Regions from separate parts of the Arthrobacter sp. DMZ02-1R genome, predicted to be linked through region 1. Evidence: riboswitches for the same ligand, from Rfam matches in the RefSeq annotation. Region 1 holds a riboswitch; each other region holds the start of a gene.

The links. A riboswitch is a leader RNA that binds a small molecule or an ion and turns the genes downstream of it on or off. The one in region 1 is predicted to bind cyclic di-AMP.
Region 2: another riboswitch for cyclic di-AMP. It lies ahead of AC3ANQ_RS19790 (aggregation-promoting factor C-terminal-like domain-containing protein); the one in region 1 lies ahead of AC3ANQ_RS18210 (NlpC/P60 family protein).
Region 3: another riboswitch for cyclic di-AMP. It lies ahead of AC3ANQ_RS01135 (hypothetical protein); the one in region 1 lies ahead of AC3ANQ_RS18210 (NlpC/P60 family protein).

The regions. Positions count from the first base shown of each region.
Region 1 is NZ_CM173230.1:3,833,952-3,837,216, forward strand. It holds gene AC3ANQ_RS18205 (HNH endonuclease) at 1-297, opposite strand, end outside; gene AC3ANQ_RS18210 (NlpC/P60 family protein) at 635-1,387, opposite strand; cyclic di-AMP (ydaO/yuaA leader) riboswitch at 1,393-1,560, opposite strand; gene AC3ANQ_RS18215 (M23 family metallopeptidase) at 1,706-2,527, opposite strand; cyclic di-AMP (ydaO/yuaA leader) riboswitch at 2,530-2,741, opposite strand; gene AC3ANQ_RS18220 (iron-dependent transcriptional repressor DtxR) at 2,867-3,265, opposite strand, start outside.
Region 2 is NZ_CM173230.1:4,164,778-4,168,042, reverse strand. It holds gene AC3ANQ_RS19795 (bifunctional glycosyltransferase family 2/GtrA family protein) at 1-1,167, opposite strand, end outside; gene AC3ANQ_RS19790 (aggregation-promoting factor C-terminal-like domain-containing protein) at 1,302-2,030, opposite strand; cyclic di-AMP (ydaO/yuaA leader) riboswitch at 2,033-2,205, opposite strand; gene AC3ANQ_RS19785 (sensor histidine kinase) at 2,369-3,265, opposite strand, start outside.
Region 3 is NZ_CM173230.1:246,638-249,902, reverse strand. It holds gene AC3ANQ_RS01145 (TetR/AcrR family transcriptional regulator) at 1-325, opposite strand, end outside; gene AC3ANQ_RS01140 (flavin-containing monooxygenase) at 398-1,474, shown strand; cyclic di-AMP (ydaO/yuaA leader) riboswitch at 1,617-1,767, shown strand; gene AC3ANQ_RS01135 (hypothetical protein) at 1,770-2,924, shown strand; gene AC3ANQ_RS01130 (PucR family transcriptional regulator) at 3,067-3,265, opposite strand, start outside.

The DNA.
Region 1 (3,265 bases):
GGATTTGGGGTGGACGTGGTCAATTGTGTGGGCTGTTTTCCCGCAATAGGCGCAACGGTGACCGTCGCGGCGCAAGACGCCGCGGCGTGTGACCGCCGTGATCGCGTTGTACCTCGGCCGGATGTAGCGATTGAGCAGAATCACGGAGGGACGTCCGAGAATCTCCTGTGGCCCGACGACAGGCTCGTCGCCTTCTGCCACTACGCTCGCTTTTCCGGTGAGCACAAGGACCAGCGCCCGGCGGAAGGTTACTACCGCCAGCGGTTCATATCCAGCATTCAGAACGAGTGTGCGCATGCACGTACCTCTTCACGGCCGCACCCGTCAGGGGCGCGAGGGCCGGCTGCCCTCTGCATGTACGGGCTGTGGATCGACATCACAAGAGTAAACACGCGGAGGCCGGATCAACGAATCCGTGGGTGGGATCCGGCACTGTGTCGGGCAAAGTTCATGTACCGGACACGTGGCGGGAACCTTCAACTGTCCGGGGGCAACGGCTGTTGACGCTGCCGCGGGCACGGAATCGTCCTCAGCAGACGGTGGTCACAAGTTGTGGCACATGCTGGTTAAAACAGAACATCCCCGCGGGCGGACCAGCGGGGATGTTCTTGTGAAACTGTTTAGCAGAAGCTATTTAGCCACCAACGTGGATGTAGACCGGACCGGAGCCGATGTTCACGCTGTACAAAGCAGTGGTGCCACCGTTCCAACCGCCGTGGACGGCCATGCCGTTACCGACGTAAACAGCGATGTGGGCCTTGCCCATGCCGCCATTCTGGTAGTAAACGAGGTCACCCGGCTGTGCTTCAGCAGCACTGACCGTGCGGCCGAGGGACATGTAGTCTGCCGGCCAACCGTGGAAGTTGATGCCAACAGCGGCCAGGGAGTTCGAAACGAGGGCGGTGCAGTCCTGGGCAACGCCAAGCTGCGCGTAAGCTGCGGCCGCAATTGCTGCGCCCTTGCCGCTGGCAACCTTCGCGGCGGGGGATACAGCGGCGGAAACAGAGAGCGTTCCGGCGCCCGTAGCGGCCTTGGGAGCGGCAACAGCTTCCTGGACGGCAACCGGAGCTTCGACAACCGGAGCAGCCGCCGTGGAAACAGCCGGACGTTCGTACTTGATGGCGACGGAGGAGTCGGCCGCAATACTGGCTTGGGCGATGGACTGGACTTCCAGGGTGGAGGTCGCAGTGGACTCGCGGGGGACATTGGTTTCGGCAGCGTTGGCCGCGATACCGCTAGTGAGAACCAGACCGGACGCAGCGGCGATAACTGCTGCCTGACGGCCTACACCACCGGCGTTGCTGCCGACGGTCTTAGCGATGACGGCAAGCGAGTTGGTCTTGGTGACCGCGGCGCGGTGGCGCGCAAGAGTAGTGCGTGAAGACACGTTAAGAGGCCTCTCCCTATGCCCGCGAGGTAAGCTGTCGGATTCGGATGGGAGTCATCCGGCCGCAATGCTTCCGGTAGGAAACAAATGCGACTTAACCCCAAGGCCATCGATGAAGATGACCAAAAGTGGGTCCCCCGCCTCTGCCAGACGATGTTTTGCGAACGGAACCTCAGGCAGTGGCAGAGCTAGGCAATCCACCCGAGTGCATCAACTCTCTAAAAGTTGATGCGAGTTAGACGCTACAGGAGTTTTGGCTGAATGTCACATTCAGGTCACGGAGCGTGACAAGCATGCGAGAGACGTCCATCGGATTGGCTACAGCCAGCCCAGGGGATCAACGACGTCGCCGTTGACCATGACTTCAAAATGGAGGTGGCAGCCGGTGGAGGCGCCAGTGGTGCCGCTCAAAGCGACGACGTCGCCGCGGTTGACTGTTTGGCCCACCTGGACGCTGAACGAGGACAAGTGGTTGTACGTGGTCTCCAGGCCGTTGCCGTGGTCCACCACAATTCGGTTTCCACCGCCATACGGGTGCCAGCCCGCAAACGTGACCTTGCCGGCCGCAGCCGCATGTACCTGGGTGCCGCACTGGGCCACGAAGTCCTGGCCACGGTGGAACTCCCCTAGGCCTCCCGTAATGGGGTTCACGCGGTAGCCGAACGGCGAGGCCGTGGTGAGGGTGTCCAGCGGAGCCCCCAGCGTGCCCTTCGAGGACGACGTCTTGATGCTGCCGACCGACTGCGCGCTCAGGAGCTGCTTGAGTTTGCTATCAGGATCCGCCGTAGTGGAAACGGCAGCTCGGCTGAAGTCGATGGTGGCATTGGCCGCAGCGGGAATCTCGGCCTGCGTCCCCGCCGAAGCCGCGGAAGCCTGGTTCGATTCCGCGGCGGCCGTCAATGCGCCGGTACCCGGCATGGCCACCGTCAGGATGAGGCCCGTGGCGGCGAGGGCCACACCGGCCTTCTGTCCCGCACCGCTCGCGGCGGCGAAATCGGCTATTTGCCGCAAGGGGCCCTTGCGCCGGCGCACTTCGCGATGCGGATCGCGGGGCCGATCGTGCGCAACGACCTGCATGGTCCGCAGCTCAGCAGTAGGACCGGACGCGCGTCTGCGGCCCCTGGTGTTCTGCGTGGTCAAAGTGTTCCTCTCTGGCAAGCCTGCGAAGTTAGCTGTCGGATTCGGGTCAGAGAGTGCATGGACCCGGTCCGCGTGGAGGGCGCGAAGCACAGAGGGATCCCCGGAAAGGCCCTGCGCTTTGTTGCACATCCGCTGCGGACTTCACCCCAAGGCTGTCTTTCGACCGCCGCTGGTGGTTCCCCCGCTTCTGCCAGTGAATGGACTAATCCACCTGATCCGCTGGCAGAACTCGGCTTCGGATCAGGTAACGCTTTGGTATCGGCGCCAGTAGTAAACTATAGGGGATTAACCCCCGCAGTAATAATTCCGTTATCTTTGCCGATCGCTTTGCCGAAAGCGCTATGAGACCGTGACAAACACGTGCGAGGCCACCTCAGGCGGCAGCTCCAAGGCACCGTCGATATTGGGCACGCGAACGGAGATGTACTCCCCCACACGCTCCAGGGAAACCCTGGCTCCGGGGCGGATTCCGCCTTCGTCCAGCTGCACCAACAGCTCCGGTTCCACCTGGATCGGTTCAGCCAACCGGCTGACAATGACCCGGTTGTCCGGTGAGTATTCGTTCATCGCTTCAAGAAGGTTGACCACGCCATCCGTAAAGGGGTGAGACGCAACTCCGCCCAGGGCTTCGAGTCCTGGAATGGGGTTGCCGTAGGGAGATTCCGTGGGGTGGTCCAGGAGCTCATAGAGCCGCCGCTCAACGCGCTCGCTCATAACGTGTTCCCAGCGGCATGCTTC
Region 2 (3,265 bases), 330 kb from region 1:
GACGATCAATCCCTCGAAGTGGTGCCGTATGGGGTTGCCGCCCTGGATGCCGAAGGTGAAGCGCCGGTTGGCGCCGGTGTTGGCGATGGCCGTGATGAGGAGTGCCAGGAAGTTGGCCAGCTGGGGGTCCATGAAACCGCGGCAGAACAAGAAGATGAGCACATAGGCGAGGGTTGATGCAGCACCGATCGCGGCGAACCGGACCAGTTGCCCGAACAGGCTGCTGCGCGGGTTCTGTTCTGCGGTACGGGACGATGCCGGGAGCGGGCCGCGGGCAAGGGCTGCGCGCAGTTCCGGGATGGGGATACGTCCGGAGACGAGGTCCCGCGTGAGCCGGGCCATGCCGCGGATGTCGGCCAGGGCGGTGCGCATCACGTCGACGCTGGAATTGGGATCGTCGATCCAGTCCACGGGCACTTCGTGGACCCTAAGGCCGCAGCGTTCCGCGAGGACCAAAAGTTCGGTGTCGAAGAACCACGAGTTGTCCATGGTGTGGGGGAGGATCTGCTGGGCAACGTCGGCCCGGATCGCTTTGAAGCCGCACTGGGCATCACTGAAGCGGGCACCCATGAACGAGTGCAGCATCAGGTTGTAGCTGCGCGAGATGAATTCGCGCTTGGGGCCGCGGACAACCCGGGAGTTGCGGGTCAGCCTTGTGCCGATGGCGAGATCCGAATGGCCGGAGATCAGTGGCGCCAAAAGGGGCGCAAGCGCGGCGAGATCCGTGGACAGATCCACGTCCATGTAGGCCAGAACGGGCGACGGCGATGCGAGCCACACCTTGCGCAACGCGTTGCCGCGTCCCTTCTCCTCAAGATGGACCACCACGAGCTCCGGCAATTCCCTGGCCAGCCGTTCAGCGATTTTCAGGGTGCTGTCCGTGCTGGCGTTGTCGGCCACGGTGATGCGGAAGCCGTGCGGGAAAGATTCGCGCAAATGGCCGTGAAGCCGGCGCAGGCACTCTTCGAGGTCGCACTCCTCGTTGAAGACGGGGATTGTGACATCGAGGACGGGGACGGTGGTGTGGATGTCCACGGGGGTGCGCCGCACTGAGCTGTATTGAAGGGCAGTGCTGCCTTGAATAGGGGTCCTGGGTTGGATCGGGAGGCCCGGCGGCACCACCGCGGGGTCCTTCAGGGTTCCTGTGGTGGATTCGATGAGCGTCATGTATCCAGAGTGCCGCCGCCGAATATGAGTGCTTTAGGCGGAACCTGTGACGCGGCTGTGGATGTGGGGGAGACCTGATTAACGCAGTAGAGGTCCGTTCCCTGAAGGGACGGACCTCTGCGTACGTTGTGCGTTTAGTACCAGTTGTGGGCCAAATGGAACGCCCAGGCCGCAGACGGGGATCCGTAGCGTTCCTTGATGTAGTTCAGGCCCCAGCGGATCTGGGTCTGGTAGTTGGTCCGCCAATCCGCGCCCTCGGAGGACATCTTTTCGCCCGGCAGGGACTGCGCAATGCCGAAAGCGCCGCTCGAGGAGTTGGTAGCAGTGGTCCGCCAATCGGATTCCTTGTTCCACAGGGTCATCAAGGAGGACATTTCGCCCTGGCCCCACCCGTAGGAGGAAAGCATGCTCGCGGCGTAGGCCTGGGCGCCGGCGGGGTCATCGACGGCAACTGGCGCAGCCGGGGCTGCCGGAGCGGGAGGTGCCACGGGAGCGGCCGGTGCCGCAGCCTGGGGTGCGACGGCGGCAGGAGCGGGAGCGGGTGCCTGCGTCGGAGCGGTGCTTGGCTTAGCACTTTCGCTCGCCGACGGCGTGGCGGTGGCGGACGGCGTCGCGCTTTGCTCTACGACGGCGCGCGATTCGGACGTCTGGCTCATGTCCTGGGCGTTGATGGCTTGTCCGGCGGCCTGGGTGGCGGCGCCTGCCCCGAGGAACACAGCAACGACGCCGGCAACAACTGCCATGCGCTGGCTGGTGCCGAGGTTTGCGGCGGCTCGCCTCAGGGTGGAACGTGACTTGTTTCTCCGGGCAGTTTCGCCGCGGTGGCGCGCAACAGGGCGCGACTGATTCTTGGAACCAGACATGGTGATTGCCTCTCGACGCCTGCGGAGTTAGCTGTCGGATTCGGATGAGGTCATCCGGCCGTGGCCACTGAGAATCGTGGCGGTACGGCTTCACCCCTAGGGCTGGCTCAACATGAGCGTTTGCCCGGAGACCTGGGTCCCCCGTCTCTGCCTGGAGTTTGGGCACCGGGGAGTGGCAGAGCTCGGCGCCTACCCGGCGGTGGCCGGAATGATCCCGCGCACCCATTCGACGGTACAGGAGGGCTCCGGTTAAGTCACATTTAGGTAACGGAGATCACGACGCCGGTGCGCCGACTTGCGCTAGCCGCGCTCCGGCGTCGTGATCTTCTCGGCGGACTTCAGGCCGCCGCGGTTCTGAGCGCTGGAAGCCTCACGGCAAACTCCGTCCGGCCGGGACGCGAGGCCACCTCGACGGTGCCTCCATGGGCCTGAACGATCGATTCCACGATTGACAGGCCGAGCCCGGACGTGCCCTCGGAACCGGAACGGGCGGCGTCGGCACGGGCAAAACGCGAGAAGATCCTGCCTTGGAATTCAGGCGGAATGCCAGGCCCGTTATCGGTCACGGTGACCACGGCGCTTCCATCGGCCGAGCGCATGACTCCAGTGACCACGGTGGTTCCAGCCTCCGTGTGCTTGCGGGCATTGGAGAGCAGATTGGCCAAGACCTGGTGGAGCTGCGTAGTGTCGCCGCGGACCGTAAGGGGCTCATCGGGGAGCTTGAGCTGCCAGATGTGCTCGGGGGCCATGACTTTCTCGTCGCTCACGGTCTCGATCACCAACTGCGTGAGGTCCACATCGGTGAACTCGGGTGCCTTTCCTTCGTCCAGCCGTGCCAAGAGAAGGAGGTCCTCTACGAGGGTGGTCATCCGTTCGGACTGGCTTTGCACGCGACCCAGCGACTTGCGGCCGTCCTCGGTGAACGTCTCCGTCATGCGCAACAGCTCGGTGTAGCCGCGGATCGCCGTCAGCGGCGTCCGCAGCTCGTGCGAGGCATCGGCCACGAACTGGCGCACCTTGGTTTCGCTTTGCTGGCGTGCCTCCAACGCGCTGGAGACGTTGTCCAGCATGAGGTTCAAAGCATGACCGACGCTGCCCACCTCGGTGCCGGGGTGGGCCGCCGACGCCGGAACGCGCACCGCGAGAGCCACCTCGCCGGCGTCGAGCGGAAGCTTCGACACTTTGGTAGCGACGTCTGAGAGCTGCTCCAGGGGACGCATGGTGCGGCGGATCAG
Region 3 (3,265 bases), 1.3 Mb from region 1:
GCACTTCGGAGAACCAGTCAGCCAACAATTCAATGACCGCGCCTGCGTCGACGGCTGCGGCTGTCCGCTCGCGCATGGTTTCCGGAACGGAGCGGGGCGCCTCCGGACCGGCAGCCGTAGCGTCGACCACGGCCGAGAGTAGCGCCGCCTTGTTGCCCACCGAGTTGTAAATGGTCTGGATAGCCACGCCAGCCTGCTCGGCAACTGCCCCGATAGTGGTGGCCACGTATCCCCTGCTCAGAAACAGTTCCTTGGCGGCCTCGACCACCGCAGCTTTGGTGGCGACAGCTTGAGCCACCCGCCTGTCGTTATGCCGAATCTCCACGAAAAAAAGAATAGCATTCCAATGACTAGAATGCTATTCTAGTCAAGCTGGCACACCTCAGGAGGCTTCGCGATGGACATGAACGTTGAGCAAGTAGACACCGCGGTTATCGGCGCCGGACAGGCCGGGCTCGCCACCGGATTCCATCTGAAGAAACAAGGGCAAGACTTCCTCATCCTGGATTCACATGCCCGCACAGGCGATGTGTGGCGGAACCGCTGGGATTCCTTGCGGCTCTTCACCCCTGCGCAGCACGACTCCCTGCCCGGCCTGCCCTTCCCCGCCAACCGGGGCACCTTTCCCAGCAAAGACGCCATGGCCGAATACCTCGAGGCGTACGCCGGTAACTGGAACCTCCCGGTGCGTCATGGCGTCCAGGTGACCGGAATCGAGCGCGACGACGGGCGATACCGAGTCCAGTCAAGCTCCGGACCGATCCTGGCCAAGAACGTGGTTGTTGCAACAGGCCCGAATGCCCGCCCAAGGATTCCAGCCTTCGCAGAGGCCTTGGACCCGGGCATTCACCAACTGCACGGCGCGGGGTACGCCAACCCGGACTCGGTTCCGCCCGGAGATGTCCTGGTGGTCGGCTCCGGCACATCCGGCGTCGAAATTGCCCTGGAGCTCGCATCCAGCCACCGCACCTACGTCGCCGGAACTCCCCCGTTCCACGTTCCGGGTCCTGTGACGCGATACGCCGGGGGGCTTTGGTGGCTCTTCATCCACAACGTGATGAACCGATCCACTCCTATCGGCCGCAAAGTTGCGGTCGGCTTCACCAAGCACGGCGCGCCGCTGATCCGGGCGTCCACGAAAGAGCTCGACGCCGCGGGAGTCACCCGCCTGCCACGCCTGACGGGCACCCGTGGGGGCCAGCCGCTCCTGGACGATGGCCAAACACTCCCTGTCTCCACCGTGATCTGGGCTACCGGCTATCAACCGCACTTTGCCTGGATCCAAGGACTTCCGGCGGACGAGGACGGCTGGCCGCTTACCTGCCGGGGAGCCGTGGAGCAACTGCCGGGGCTGTTCTTCGTGGGCATGCCATTCCAATACGGACTGACCTCGGGCCTCGTGGGTGGGGTCGGCCGGGACGCCGAACACGTCGCCGGACTCATCGCCGGGCAGGCTGGAGCGTCGCGGGACTAGATCGCTGGGCGAAAATCCCAGCGGAATACCGGTCGCCCGGCCCGTTATCTAAATGTGACATTTCTGGCCGGCTGTTGTACGGTCGAGGGGCGACCCAATCCCCAGCTGGGTCGCTTCCGGGCTGACGCCGAGCTCTGCCGCAACCCGGATTCCGCTAGATTAGCGGCAGAGACGGGGGACCCAGAGTCTCCGGGCCTACTTCTCCACAGGTCCTTGGGGTGAAGCCGCCATGCGCGGCCGGACGGCCTCGTCCGAACCCGACAGCTAACCTCGGAGGCGTTGAGAGGCAATCACCATGTCCCCAACCATGGATCAGCCTCGCCGTGCCCAAGTGGCGCGCGAGCGCACCAAACCGACCGGACGCCGTCGGGCCCAAGACAGCGGACCGTTCGTCCCTGAACCGGCTTCCGAAATTTCGACGCCGGCACCCACCACCCCGACGAACCCGACGACGACGCCCACCACGCGAGCGGCCGCCCGCGCGGCCGAGCGGAAGCGGGCAGCCCAAGCCAGCGAGACCGCGAACCTTCCGGCCGCGGCACCCGCAACGGTGGAACCCGCCACCGCCCCGGAACCAGCCACCGCAGCCATCCCGATAGTGGCAACAACGACGGCGGCCCCCGCCGAACCGGAACCCGCCACCACGGCCATCCCGACCGTTGCACCCCCCGCCGAAACCCAGAAGGCACCCACAACCGCCCTTCCAACGGCTACCCGTGCAGGCTTCGCTCCGGCGTCCTTCGCCGGATCGTCGTTCAACCGCGAACCCCATGCCGTCCTGAAGAAGGCTGCGACCATCCGGACCATGAGCAACCGAATGGCAGTAGTGGCCGGAGCCCTCGGCATCTTGTTGACCGCCGGATCCTTGGGCCATGCCCTTGAGTTGCCCTTCTTCGGCCAGGAAACCCGCGCCAAGGACGCGGACAGCCAAAGCTCCGTACAGCCCGACGTCCCTTCCACTGTGGCGAGCGTCTCCCCCGACGCAACAGCTTCACCCTCGGCAAACGCCCCGGCCGCAAAGGCCGGTCAGACCACGGCGGATCCAGCGCAAGGGCCGCAGCAAGCGCCCGTCGCCGTCAAGCCGTCGAGCGCGGGGGCACCATCAATCTCCATTCGGGTTCCCTCTGTAGTCCCATCAGCGCTGCCCCCAAGCCTTGCTCCGGTGCCGGCCGCTCCCACGCCGGCTCAACCTGCTCCGGTTCCCAGCCCGGCTCCGCCGGTCACGGTCACCCCGACCCCGGCCCCAACCGACCCGTCCTCACCGACCCCCACCGACCCGCCCTCACCGACGCCCACCCCGACCGACCCGTACTCGCACACGCCACCTGGTCAATCGAAGCCGAAGCCGCCAGTGAAGCCGAGCAGCGCACCGACGGCTTCCCCGCAGCCCACCCAACCAGGCGTGGATCTCGGTTCGGTTTTGGACGCTGCAAGCGGGGTCCTGCAGTGAGGATGGGACAGCATCGAACCTCTTCCGTCGTGTGGCACGGGCGGTGCTGCAGGAGCACCCGGACCGCATCAGTCCAACGACGCCCGGACCGCTGGCGCTGCAGCCTTCAGCTGAGGCCGTTCAAGCGGTAACCGGCGCAACCTCAAATCCGCGGGCGCCCCGCCCAGCGGCGCGCTTTGAGCGTTGCATGGAGTTCGAGCCGGATAGCGCCATTCATCGGATCAGCGCCGATGAGCTGGCGGACCCTGGCCAACCGGTTGTAGATGCTGCTGCGGTGCAAGTGCAGCTTCGTGGCCACGTCCTGGACCGAACCGTCGCTGTCGTAAAGCAGTTCGAGCACG